4 regions of the Shewanella sp. 0m-8 genome follow, and region 1 is predicted to be linked to each of the others. Evidence: predicted binding sites of a transcription regulator. Region 1 holds the regulator's gene; each other region holds the start of a gene.
What was found. The regulator sigma-54, encoded in region 1, starts transcription at its own class of promoters, with help from an activator protein. The targets are predictions, from matches to a motif close to GTTGGCACGNNNNTNGNNT.
Positions count from the first base shown of each region.

Region 2: the regulator sigma-54 is predicted to act here: its motif matches at 1,231-1,249, upstream of ACVBIO_RS03080 (flagellar assembly protein FlgT).
Region 3: the regulator sigma-54 is predicted to act here: its motif matches at 2,017-2,035, upstream of flgA (flagellar basal body P-ring formation chaperone FlgA).
Region 4: the regulator sigma-54 is predicted to act here: its motif matches at 1,602-1,620, upstream of glnA (glutamate--ammonia ligase).

Region 1 covers NZ_JBRIMB010000028.1:43,584-46,910, reverse strand. Annotated here, with positions in the region: gene lptA (lipopolysaccharide transport periplasmic protein LptA) at 1-4, shown strand, start outside; gene lptB (LPS export ABC transporter ATP-binding protein) at 1-732, shown strand; gene ACVBIO_RS13780 (RNA polymerase factor sigma-54) at 868-2,331, shown strand; gene hpf (ribosome hibernation promoting factor) at 2,361-2,648, shown strand; gene ptsN (PTS IIA-like nitrogen regulatory protein PtsN) at 2,651-3,094, shown strand; gene rapZ (RNase adapter RapZ) at 3,301-3,327, shown strand, end outside.
Region 2 covers NZ_JBRIMB010000004.1:50,374-53,700, forward strand. Annotated here, with positions in the region: gene ACVBIO_RS03070 (LPP20 family lipoprotein) at 1-375, opposite strand, end outside; gene ACVBIO_RS03075 (FlgO family outer membrane protein) at 376-1,005, opposite strand; gene ACVBIO_RS03080 (flagellar assembly protein FlgT) at 1,381-2,550, shown strand; tRNA gene ACVBIO_RS03085 (tRNA-Arg) at 2,739-2,814, shown strand; gene ACVBIO_RS03090 (class I SAM-dependent DNA methyltransferase) at 3,037-3,327, opposite strand, start outside.
Region 3 covers NZ_JBRIMB010000004.1:46,517-49,843, reverse strand. Annotated here, with positions in the region: gene ACVBIO_RS03065 (flagella synthesis protein FlgN) at 246-671, opposite strand; gene flgM (flagellar biosynthesis anti-sigma factor FlgM) at 756-1,073, opposite strand; gene flgA (flagellar basal body P-ring formation chaperone FlgA) at 1,171-1,878, opposite strand; gene ACVBIO_RS03050 (chemotaxis protein CheV) at 2,175-3,095, shown strand; gene ACVBIO_RS03045 (CheR family methyltransferase) at 3,239-3,327, shown strand, end outside.
Region 4 covers NZ_JBRIMB010000011.1:76,935-80,261, reverse strand. Annotated here, with positions in the region: gene typA (translational GTPase TypA) at 1-990, opposite strand, end outside; gene glnA (glutamate--ammonia ligase) at 1,704-3,113, shown strand; gene ACVBIO_RS07765 (WD40/YVTN/BNR-like repeat-containing protein) at 3,214-3,327, opposite strand, start outside.

The DNA.
Region 1 (3,327 bases):
ATGAACCAAATCACCTTAAAAGCGGTCAATCTTGCTAAGAGCTATAAAAATCGTGCCGTCGTACAAGATGTTAGCTTAACCGTAAAGACAGGTCAGATTGTTGGTTTGCTTGGCCCAAACGGTGCAGGTAAAACAACGACATTCTACATGGTGGTTGGCCTAGTACAGAGTGATAAGGGTAAGATCTTTATTGATGATGACGATCTTACGCTCGATCCTATGCATTTACGCGCCCGTAAAGGTATCGGTTACCTACCTCAGGAAGCCAGTATTTTTAGAAAGCTGTCAGTACGTGACAACATCATGGCCGTCTTACAGACTCGTCATGACATCAATAACGAGCAACGTGAAGAACAACTTGAGCATCTACTCGAAGAGTTTCATATCACTCACATTCGTGACAGCCAAGGTATGGCATTGTCTGGAGGCGAACGCCGCCGGGTAGAAATTGCTCGGGCACTCGCAGCTAATCCAAAGTTTATCTTGTTAGATGAGCCGTTCGCGGGTGTTGACCCCATTTCAGTTATCGATATTAAAAAAATTATTGAACAACTTAAGAGTCGCGGTCTGGGCGTACTGATCACCGATCATAATGTTCGCGAAACTTTGGACGTTTGTGAGCGTGCTTACATAGTAAGCCACGGAAATCTGATTGCTGAAGGTACACCTGCCGAAATCTTGGACAACCAACAGGTTCGAGCGGTGTACTTAGGTGAACAATTCAGGCTATAGTTAATTCACAGTATGGAAGCTGAAAAACTCAATATGGAATTATTTCCAAAAAAATCAACGTGTTGAGTTTTTGAGCAACCTTCGCCAGTTCAACGAGCTTTAACGTTTAACTACAGTGTAGGGAATAGCGGTAAAATGAAAGCGTCACTCCAGCTCAAAATGGGTCAACAGCTCACTATGACTCCCCAGTTACAACAGGCCATTCGCCTGTTACAACTGTCTTCTTTAGAGCTGCAACAAGAGATCCAACAAGCATTAGATTCTAATCCGTTACTGGAGCTAGATGAAGAGCAGTCAGATGGCGATATGATCAACGATGAAGATCACTCTGTAAATGACTCTAATAGTGAACTCACCCAAGATAGCGCAAGCGTTGACACCTCCGAAGCCCTCACCCAAGATTCCATGCCCGATGACCTGCCTATGGATACCACTTGGGATGAAGTCTACACCGTTTCCTCTAATGCTAGCTCAGGCGTAAGTCGTGAAGATGACATGCCATTCCAAGGCGAGACTAGCGAAGGCTTATATGAGCATCTTGAGTGGCAAAAGAACCTCACCCCATTTTCAGATAACGATCTTGCTATCGCCACCGCGATTATTGATGCGATCGATGAACGAGGTTATTTAACCCAGAGCTGTGACGAAATTCTCGAAGCGATGGGCGATCCTGAAACTGAACTCGATGAAGTCGAAGCCGTTTTAAAACGAATTCAACATTTTGATCCTATCGGTGTTGCCGCCCGCAACTTAAGTGAATGCCTACTTATCCAGCTAGCACAATATGCCGCAGATACACCGCACATTGAAAATGCAAGATTACTGATTAAAGACTATTTAGACCTTATTGCGGGGCGTGATTTTAGGCAGTTAATGCGTAAAACCAAACTCAAAGAGGATGATTTACGTGAGGCGATCACACTGATCCAAACTCTTAACCCAAGACCTGGGCTTGCCATTGCACGCAGTAAAGATGAATACGTCATTCCCGACGTGTCTGTCAGCAAGAAAAAAGGTCGCTGGGTGGTAGAGCTAAATCCTGACTATATGCCTAAGATTAATGTTAATCAGCATTACGCATCAATGGCGCGTAGCACAACGAATCAGGCCGACGGTCAATTTATCCGTGGCCACCTGCAAGAAGCTAAGTGGTTTATAAAGAGCCTGGAAAGCCGCAACGACACCTTATTGAAAGTGACAAACTGTATCGTCAAATTCCAGCAAGGCTTTTTTGAGTTCGGTGAAGAAGCCATGAAACCTATGGTACTCAATGACATTGCCGAAGCTGTTGAAATGCATGAATCTACCATTTCACGTGTTACCACACAGAAGTACATGCACACCCCAAGGGGCATTTTTGAACTAAAATATTTCTTCTCAAGCCATGTGGGTACCGACGATGGCGGAGAATGCTCATCGACAGCAATTAGGGCATTTATTAAGAAATTAGTCGCAGCTGAAAACCAGAGGAAACCGTTAAGCGATAGCAAAATGGCCCAGCTTCTGGCTGAACAAGGGATTAAAGTTGCTAGACGTACGATTGCAAAATATCGAGAAGCGATGCTGATCCCGCCCTCAAACCAACGTAAGAGTTTATAACTCAAAATTAGGCACATGGAGGATCGATAATGCAAATCAACCTGACAGGACATCACATCGAAATCACCGATTCACTACGCGGTTATGTAGAAGAGAAATTTACAAAGCTTGAACGACATTTCGATCAGATCAATAATGTGCACGTTATTTTGAATGTACAAAAAATGCAGCAGATTGCCGAAGCTAAAATTCACCTTAAAAAAGGGGAAGTATTTGCTATTTCGGAACATGCAGATATGTATGCTGCAATAGACTCCCTGATCGATAAACTAGATCGTCAGGTTATTAAACACAAAGAGAAGCTGACTAAACACTAACGATGGAACTAAGTACCATCCTGCAGCCGGAGTGCACTACCTGCGCCACTCCGGGCAGTAAGAAAAAAGTACTGGAGTTAATCAGTGACATTGCCGCTGTCCAGTACCCAACCCTTTCTTCACAAGAGATCTTTGAAAGTCTCTTGGCACGAGAGAAAATGGGTAGCACGGGAATAGGTAATGGTATAGCGATTCCTCATGGAAGGCTGTCGAATATAGAACGTCCAGTTGCAGTATTGGTTAAATGTGAAGTTCCTATCCCATTTGACTCATTCGATAAGCAGCCTGTCGATATTCTATTTGCTTTATTGGTGCCATCTGATCAGTGTGAGCAACATTTAGCAACACTGTCTTGTATGGCTGAAAAACTCAACGATAAAGCGGTGGTTAAGCAGTTGAGAAAGACCAGCAATGAATCAGAGCTATATCAAGTCATTACCCAATAGCTAACTACTCAGGTCTTTAAGTTATTTATTTTTTACACAAAAGGTAAATGATTTAAAGACCTAAGTAATTATTACAGCAATATTATTTATTCTTATTCACCCGCTCAACTTCTTGCTTTCAGCCTTAAAAAAGTTAATCTATACACTTACACAATATAACCACAAAAATCATACATTTTGTTTAATGTCTATCAGGTAACCATACGATGAAGCTTGTTTTAGTCTCAGGTCGC
Region 2 (3,327 bases), on a different contig from region 1:
ATCTAACTCTAGTTCCGTCACATAATGCTCACCAGCAGGATAACTTTTTACTATTTTAGCACCACGAATAACGCCCGATACAGACGCTTGAATTTCATCACTAGATAACATCCAGTCACTCATCTGGCTACTTGCACTCAATTGTTGACCATAAACCTGCTCTGCAAGTTCACGATACGCCGCAATTTTCGAGGCTTGCATTGCCATTAATACACGCTGAGAATGTTCAGCTGCAGGTTGAGTGTCCAGCGGTGCATAACCGGTTGCGCTCAACTTGGGAAAAGAGCGTGGCGCCTCTGTTTCATACTGCACATAGCGGTCTTGTGCCGAGCATGCACAAAGGGTTAACGCGGCACATAAAAGAACGGCTTTCATCTATTTATCCCCTACTATTTTCACCGATTGCAGCCCGCCTTGGTTATTGCGATAAAGTAACCCATTTTCTGACACTACCTTTTCTGAAACGCGAATATAACCAGGCATCGCAGCGGCATTAACAAAACCTTGCGCCGCCGATACCACACGGTTATTAGTCACATTGACGATTCGGCTATTAATTGCCACCCCTTGGGTCGATAAACTCATCGTCGAAACCACCACATTCTCAACCGGTAAGTCTGAGGACAATTGCTGCCAATCACGACTCATAATAAACTCACCATCAGCAGTGACCTTAAGGGCATCACTGACATTAATATCAACTAAATTGAACTGATGATCATGTAACGCCGCAATCAAACCTTGTTGATATTGCAAAGCAAGCGCATTGGTCGATGTCATATCTGATACCAATACCGGGGTTGCCACCAGCAATGGCTGATTTGGGCGCAAGCTGTCGTTTTGCCGAACCAGTTCATTGGCCATCTGTTGAGACAAATGATTTATCGCAGCGGTATGCGGCAAACCATAACCGTTAGCCATCTGCTGCTCAGCGGGATTATCGCCCTCGGTGCTTGCACAGCCGATAGTCAGCAGTAAAGATAGAAAAATAATGGGCTTATACATGTTTAAACTTCCTATCAGACGTTAATCACTACAACGAGTTGCAGTAATCGTTCCGACCTTATCCGTACGCATAAATGCTATTAAATTCATATCGGCAAAGCAGCCCAAAACTTTATCTATTTTGGCCCTAAACTTCTCAGATCTAGCTCAGTGTCCTCTTCTACACAGCTGTTAATAAAAAATCATCGAGTACTCCTGCTAAAGGATAGCCACAAATCTGCCGATACAGGCACGTTAATTGCTTAACTCATTGCTAAAAGGCAGGTTTGTCAGTTATCCGGCACAAAGCTATGCAAAAAGCTATGTCAAACAAATATGCAGAGTAACTATGCACAATAACCATGCCATCAATTTCTCGAAAACTGGACAGGTAAGATGAAACCAGCGCTATATTCAATCACAGCACTCGTGTGCTTAATGTCATCCGTTGTCACGCTGCCAGCACAAGCCAAGTGGATCACTGCCAGTGGCCAAGCAAAAATTACCGATAACAACGTCACTCAAGCAAGAGAAAACGCCATTCACCAAGCCGTAAGTTATGCCACGTTACAGTCCGGTGCACGCTTTAGTAGCCAACAAACCGTCAGTAACGGCCAATTAATCAATGACACTTTTGCCATGGCACATCAGGCGCAAAGCCAAAATGTTGAACTTATCAGTGAGCGTATTGAAAACAATGAAATCACCGTCAATGTTCGTATCGATATCATTGAACCGCTCAACGACACTTGCCAAAGTAGCCAGCTTAAAGCGGCCATTTTAATCCCCCAGGCATTAATCAAAGACAGAACCCAGCTTAGAGTCGGCAATATTGGTCTGTTCGAGCAAAACCTGTCAGAGCGTTTAGCCTTCACGCTAGAGCAACACTCTAACAGTAGCTTTCCACTGACCCATGCCAATGAGCGTTTAGACATAGACCAAGCTTTAATTGATGTGCGTGGCTATCGCTTACCTAGCTGGTTGAGTGAGATAACAGACAGCCAATATATTCTGCTGCCAGAGATCATCGATATATCAACTGAAGATTTCACCAGTACCCTTGGGCTGTGGGACAACGACCCCATGCGTAATTTTCAAATTCGAGTATCGCTCTTTCATGGTATTAGCGGCGAGAAAGTCTGGAGTCAACAATACAGCCAAGCGGCAGAATGGGAGTTTAAGCGCCAGCAAACGGTTAACTCTAATAGCACCAGTTTCTGGAGTTCTGACTACGGCCAGGTAATTGATCAAATTTTGGCTCAAGTTAGCAATGATTTAGATAACAGCTTAAATTGCCGCCCACTACTCGGTCAGGTGGTATCTAAACAGGCCGATAGGATTATCCTCAACCTAGGCAGACGCCACGGCATTCGAGTCGGTGACACGCTTCAACTAGTATTGCAGCAAAATATGCCCGATAGACTCGATAACATGCGCGCGGTGGCAGGAAAAAGTAAAGCGACCATCACCATAGATCAAGTGACAGAAGAAAGTGCTACAGCGGTATTAGATGGCATCGCCGCATCGCTCAATATTCAAATTAATGACTTGGCGATAAAGCTATAACTGGAGCAGGCTTAAGCCTGCACTAAAATGACTGGCTAACATTACTGGCGTAAATTGCAGGTTAATCACTAAATAAATGGGATTAGCCTGCAAAATGCTCAGCCGCAGAACATTTATTAAGCAACTAAATTTAAAGACTTTTCATCAGCTCTTTTCATCTAGTGTAAAACCAGTATAATCAGCATCGTCTCCCTATAGCTCAACAGGATAGAGCAGTCGCCTCCTAAGCGATCGATCGGGGTTCGAGTCCCTGTGGGGAGACCATATACACTCCTTTGTATATGCAATTCAATAAGCACTACCGTCTTAAACGTTTCAGTATCTAAAATAAAATTTCGCTAGATTAAACAAGCTTAAGCTAAGTAGGTTGTTTACGATGGGGCTTTGAGCATGCACTTTATCTATTCACGTTCTGCTTTACGCGCAGGATCATTTTTCATTTAAGTTTGCTCAAATAATACTGCGCGGCGAATATTATCGCGATGACTAGATTTTCACACAGGCAAAAATAGCGTTGCCTGAAATGCCATCCCAAGGCGTCAGCCTGTCGTAGTCATGTTCAAGGATATGCACTTCAAAGTAAGGCTGCAGTAACTGCTGCAATTGTGCAAATCCGACCGCGACCATAGGGTGTTCATCTTGCCAAGACTGGGTGATATCACCGGTTGTTTTTTGAATGCTGAGTTTAAGCGCCTGTTTTTCACCGTCACCCGAGTAATACCAACCTGAGCTAAACACAAACTGACTGTCTTCATGAGCTGCGCTATGGCTAACCAC
Region 3 (3,327 bases), on a different contig from region 1:
ATGTTAGTTGTTACGGTGGGCTCTGTAATGTCTAGGCTCTTTGCTTTTGTATAAGCTAAGCGTTCTGTAGTGACCTTCAATTAAATTAAACAGTCATGTGCCGTAAGGCCGAAGGCCGTTCGTCTTCGCGTTTCCTGTCTTAGCTTTAACCTAGGATCTAGAAGTCGCAACGCGACGCTCTCGAAGTGACATTCAATTGAGACAAAGTCACGTCCTCGCAGCGAAGCGTCCTTTATTTAAAACCGTTAAGCTTTTAAATTATTTCCAAGCGTTGAAATACTAGAGGTTTTTCCTTTGCCATCGTAAGTTAGGCTCGACGCATTTCGGCTTACCTGTAGCGCTTGTGAGAATCGATTTAAGCTGGCTAAACTTAATTCAATCAGTGACTCATTTTCAGCATTGAGTTGTTGGCACTCGGCTAATAAGACTTTGGTGTCGGTCACTTGTGTAGATAATGTAGGATCGGTTTTTAATAAGGCTAGATCAGGCTGAACGGCAATCATCTCATCATTTTGTTTAAGGCTAGCCAATAGGTTTGCCTTAGTGCTGGCTAACGACAACAAAACATCGGCTTGCTGAGCATGCAAGGCTTGTTTTTCTTGGCTAATAACCGCGTTTAGCTCAGTCAACACTTGGTGTTGTGAGCTAAGGAGTTGAGATAAATTTGTCATAATGGCCTTGTTAATTTTCGCTCTATTGAGTTCGCTGCTTTGACCCGTTATGTCCTACTTTGCACATAAGCTAGCACATAGCGCTTACTTTAAATCTTTAAGATCATTTTCAAAGTTTGCGATGTTACTTGCAAGCTTATCTGGATCGATTTTGTAACGCCCTTCGGCAATTGCGGCTTTAATTTCGTCTACTTTCTTTTGGTCTATTTCTGGCATGTCAGCCATCTTAGTTTGTACATTTTGGATCTGTTGAGCCTGTGCGGTAATCGACACCGAGTCGCCTTTCTGTGCGGCGGGAGTGGGTGTTGTTGGCGCAGTTTGTGCTGATGTTGCTTTGGTACTCGCACCCGTACTAATTCGCGTATTGGCGTGAGGGTTTACTTGTTTAATATCAATAGCCATTTTGAAATCCAACAGTTAAAAAAGAGTTTCTTACCCATGCTATCGGCAGCATCACTGGTTACTTTAGGACTTTTTACATTCTTCTATTCGTACATTCTTACATTCTTACTTCGACTTGGCCAACGCCAGTGACGCGAGCATCGAGTTTTTTATGGGAGTGGCTATTTTTTATGCGAACTTTATCACCCACGTTGCCATCATGCAGTGCTTCACCAACGGTTTTAATTTCAAAATTGTCAGAGCGCGCATATATCGACACGCTATCGCCTTTACACACAATACAGAGTTGGTTGGCAAAAATGGGGTGCCCCGGTGCGACACGTCGTTTTAATCTCGCCCCTATCACTTCGGAGATACTTTCAAACTGTTGGCCCCGCAAAGTGGTTTGCTCAATATATTCGAGTGCAATATCGTCTCTAGATAACAGATCACCCGGCCCCATGGTCGATTTTGCGACTACAACAGGGTACAGGATCTCCACTCTTACCGATAAGAACATCTGCCAGGGATAACTTAAATCTGGACTGTTGCAGCTAATTTTAACTGTATTGTTACGGCGGATAGCACGATCGCTGGCGATTTCGGCGGTGATGGGTAAGTAGCAGTTGGGTAAGTTGACACGCGTATCTAGGCTCTGAGGGCTGATATTAATCTTTGCCTTATCAGGCGCTTCAATTTTTTCTTCAATAGCCGCTATAGCTAATTGAGAAATGGTCGATACAGATGGAATACTGGCAGCTGTAGTGGCAGTTGCCGCCATTGGGGTCAAAAGTACAACTAAAATGATGCAAAAGTAGATTTTCATAATGAATGCAGTGGCTTGATTCGCTAATATGCGACAATATTGTGTTATGTGCTGAACTGCAGTCATCTTTATCCTTTTGGATTGGTTGGCGTCATTAGTTTGACTGAAAAGGCCGTACTCGCTTGGATAGCTCCAAGTAAGCAATTAATGTGCCTAAAAGTGATGGTTGTGTGAAATATGGCGTCAAACCTTGTGTGAAATACACCGAGTGTAGCCAAATTATAAAGACTATTTACACACACTAATTAAATTGAAATAGATATCGCCTACATGAGTAGGTACAAGGCAAAAAATGTATGTCGAATATTCTCGAATCAGTCAATAAACGGACTCAATTGGTTGGACAAAACCGCCTAGAATTATTGTTATTTAAGCTAAATGGACGTCAACGATTTGGTATTAATGTTTTTAAAGTCAAAGAGGTGTTGCAGTGTCCACCTTTAACAAACTTACCAAAATTGAACTCCAAGGTGCGCGGCGTTGCTCATGTTCGCGGTATGATGATTTCGGTGATTGACTTGAGTGCGGCAACCGGTGGTCGTCCAATCGAGAATATTGAAAACAGCTTCATTATTATCTCAGAATATAACCGCAGTGTGCAGGGCTTCTTGGTCAGTTCAGTTGAGCGAATTATTAATATGAACTGGGAAGCCATTATGCCGCCACCACAAGGGGCGGGCAAATCCTCTTATCTGACCGCGGTGACTGAAATTGAAAACGAATTAGTTGAGATTTTAGATGTTGAGAGAATTCTTGATGAAATTTCACCCGTTAACACTAACACCAGTAAAGAGCTGGATGATGCCTTAACGATTGACCGTGATAAGCATTACCACATTATGGTGATTGATGACTCATCGGTCGCTCGTAAGCAAATTATTCGCGCGCTCACTTCGCTCGATTTACAAATAGATACAGCCAAAGACGGTAGAGAAGCGTTGAATAAACTGCGGGCGATATCGGCAGAGCTTGATGACGTATCAACTGAGATCCCATTGATTATTTCTGACATTGAAATGCCAGAGATGGATGGTTATACCTTAACCGCAGAAATTCGTGATGATCCTAAGCTAAGAAACATTAAAGTGGTATTACACACTTCATTAAGCGGTGTGTTTAATCAGGCGATGGTGCAAAAGGTGGGGGCTAACGATTTTATCGCTAAGTTTAACCCTGATGAGTTAGCCGCAGCGGTAAACAAGCATTTAAGCCTGTAGTTGCCATTAGTTGCCGTTATTTAGTATCAGCATAAACCATAGCTTGCTTGTGTTTGTGTTGATGCTAAGGTATAAACCTGCGTTCGTTTTTACCCGTGGTCGATGTTGATTGACCACTGTGGTTTGTTTTACTGAATTAGGATATTAGAGTGGCGAATAAATCTCTTGCTGAGAATGAGTACAATCAATTTAGATTATTCTTAGAACAGCACAGCGGTATTGTGTTGGGAGA
Region 4 (3,327 bases), on a different contig from region 1:
GTTACGTGAGGTTACGTACTTACCTTCTTTACCCGCAAACGGAGAAGTGTTTACCTGGAATGTCATTGTTAGTGTTGGTTCATCAACAGACAATGGAGGTAATGCTTCTACGTTAGTAGGGGCACAAATTGTGTCAGAAATCTGTAACTGGCCAAGACCAGTAATCGCAACGATGTCACCAGCGTTAGCATCTGTAACTTCGTGACGCTCTAGACCCATGTAACCTAATACCTGGCCGATTTTACCGTTACGTTTCTTGCCGTCAGCGCCAAGTACAGTAACTTGTTGGTTAGTCTTAACACTACCACGCTTGATACGACCAATACCGATAACACCCACGTATGAGTTGTAGTCGATTTGAGAGATTTGCATCTGGAAATCACCTTCAGCATCAGCATCTGGTGAAGAAACTTTTTCAACGATCGTTTCGAAAAGTGGCGTCATATCTGCGCTAGTTTCGTCTGGATCTAATGTTGCAAAACCGTTTAGTGCAGAAGCATAAACGATTGGGAAATCTAGCTGCTCATCGGTAGCGCCTAGGTTGTCGAACAAGTCAAATACTTGGTCAATAACCCAATCAGGACGTGCGCCAGGACGGTCAATCTTGTTAATAACAACGATTGGCTTAAGACCTTGAGCAAAAGCTTTCTTAGTCACGAAGCGAGTCTGTGGCATTGGACCATCCACAGCGTCAACTAGTAGTAATACTGAGTCAACCATAGATAGAACACGCTCTACCTCACCACCGAAATCGGCGTGACCTGGGGTATCAACGATGTTGATACGGTAATCGTTCCACTTGATGGCAGTGTTCTTGGCCAGAATCGTGATACCACGTTCCTTTTCAAGATCATTTGAATCCATCACCCGCTCAGTGGCTTCTCCTCGAGACTCAAGGGTTCCTGACTGCGCCAGCAACTTATCAACCAAGGTAGTCTTACCATGGTCAACGTGTGCAATAATGGCGATGTTACGTAAATTCTCTAACACGGCTAAACCTCTTACCATCGGTATAATATATAGGGGGGGTTACTGCCAACGACTAAAACCAATCTAGTATAGTAGTTGCAATAAAAAGCGTGACATTCTACTCTAGCTCAGCGTTATCTCACAGGATTATTTTTAACCAATCGTTAAAAATAACTCTTTCGCATTGATTTTTTTTGCCTTAACGTCTGCTTTTTACACACTTTTTTATACTTTAGTTGTGTGACACTATTAGGTCATCCTAGACAAACACTCCTCCTTAAATTCATCATTTTCACCTTTTAAAGCTATTTTAAGCCTCAAATTCCGCTAGAAAACAACGGATATTCTCTTCACAAAAAAACAAAAAACATGACTGTCCTTAATCCTAATAACACTTATTGAAAATCTAATGTTATTTGCTTGACCTCCCCCCTATAAAAGTACTCATTGCTTAGTTATTCTGTGTAACGATTTTTAGCGAGACGCCAACAGTTGATTACAGGGAAAATAGCGGCTGCACTGTTATAGCGCGTGCACCATCTCGATCCATCCAGCGCACCATTACGGTGCAACAAGGATGTCGGTATCGAGAATAAAAATATTATAACCCCTAATTATCAGTTAGTTACAAATTTGGCATAAGTCTCGCTTTAAGAATGCCAGAATCGCATTAAGCGCTAAATATTAAAGATAAAACAAAGGGACGCCCCTTTACCCTACTCGGAGACTTTAGAATGTCAGCAGAATCAGTTTTACAACAACTAAAAGAATTAGAAGTTAAGTTTGTTGATTTACGTTTTACCGATACGATAGGTAAAGAGCAGCACGTAACCATTCCAACTCACCAAGTCGATGCTGACTTTTTTGAAGACGGTAAAATGTTTGACGGTTCTTCAATCCAAGGTTGGAAAGGCATTAATGAATCAGACATGGTATTGATGCCAGATCCTGCAAGTTTTGTACTTGACCCTTTCACGGCAGAAACTACTGCTAACATTCGTTGTGACATCCTAAACCCTGGCACAATGACCGGTTACAACCGTGATCCACGCTCTATTGCTAAAAAAGCAGAAGACTACCTACGTTCAACAGGTATTGCTGACACCGTATTGGTAGGTCCTGAGCCAGAATTCTTCCTATTTGACGATGTTAAGTTCGGCGCTGACATGTCTGGTTGTTTCTACAAGGTTGATGCTGAAGAAGCAGCTTGGAACTCAGGTACTAGCTACGATGGTGGCAACAAGGGTCACCGTCCAGGCGTGAAAGGTGGTTACTTCCCAGTAGCACCAGTAGACTCTTCACAAGACATCCGTAGTGCTATGTGTTTAGTGCTAGAAGAGATGGGTCAAGTTGTTGAAGCGCATCACCATGAAGTTGCTACAGCGGGCCAAAACGAGATCGCGACACGTTTCAACTCACTAACACTTAAGGCCGATGAAGTTCAGGTACTTAAGTATGTTGTTCACAACGTGGCCCACGCTTACAACAAGACAGCGACATTTATGCCTAAGCCAATCGTTGGCGACAACGGTAGCGGTATGCACGTGCATCAGTCTCTTGCGAAAGATGGCGTTAACTTGTTCGCAGGTGACAAGTACGGTGGATTGAGCGAAACAGCTCTATTCTACATCGGTGGTGTGATTAAGCATGCGCGTGCAATTAACGCATTTGCTAACCCATCGACAAACTCATACAAGCGTCTTGTACCACACTTCGAAGCGCCTGTTATGCTTGCTTACTCAGCAGCTAACCGCTCTGCTTCTATCCGTATCCCAGTGGTACCAAGTGCAAAAGGTCGTCGTATCGAAATCCGTTTTGGTGACCCAGTGGCTAACCCATACTTAGCGTTCTCTGCAATGCTAATGGCTGGCCTTGACGGTATCCAGAACAAGATCCACCCAGGTGAAGCAATGGATAAAGATCTATACGATCTTCCAGCTGAAGAAGCAGCAGAAATCCCAACAGTTGCCACTTCACTAGAAAACGCACTTGAGTGTCTAGACGCTGACCGTGAGTTCCTAACTCGTGGCGACGTATTCACTAACGACTTTATCGACTCTTACATCGCCCTTAAGTCTGCTGATGTTGAGCGCATCAACCAAACAACTCACCCAGTAGAATTCGAGCTTTACTACAGCTTGTAATCCTCTGAGTGACCCGCTAACCACTCGTAAGTGATTAGTCTTTAAAGCCCTAAACAGTCATGTTTGGGGCTTTTTTATTTAGCAGGTAAATGACTAATCTTTAAAACTGATACACCGCAACACGGCCATTATGCCCTGCAGCAACTAGTGTATTGCCCTCGATAGCCAAAGTAAAAAATCCCTGAGACTCACCGTTAATCAGCAGTGGCTGCCA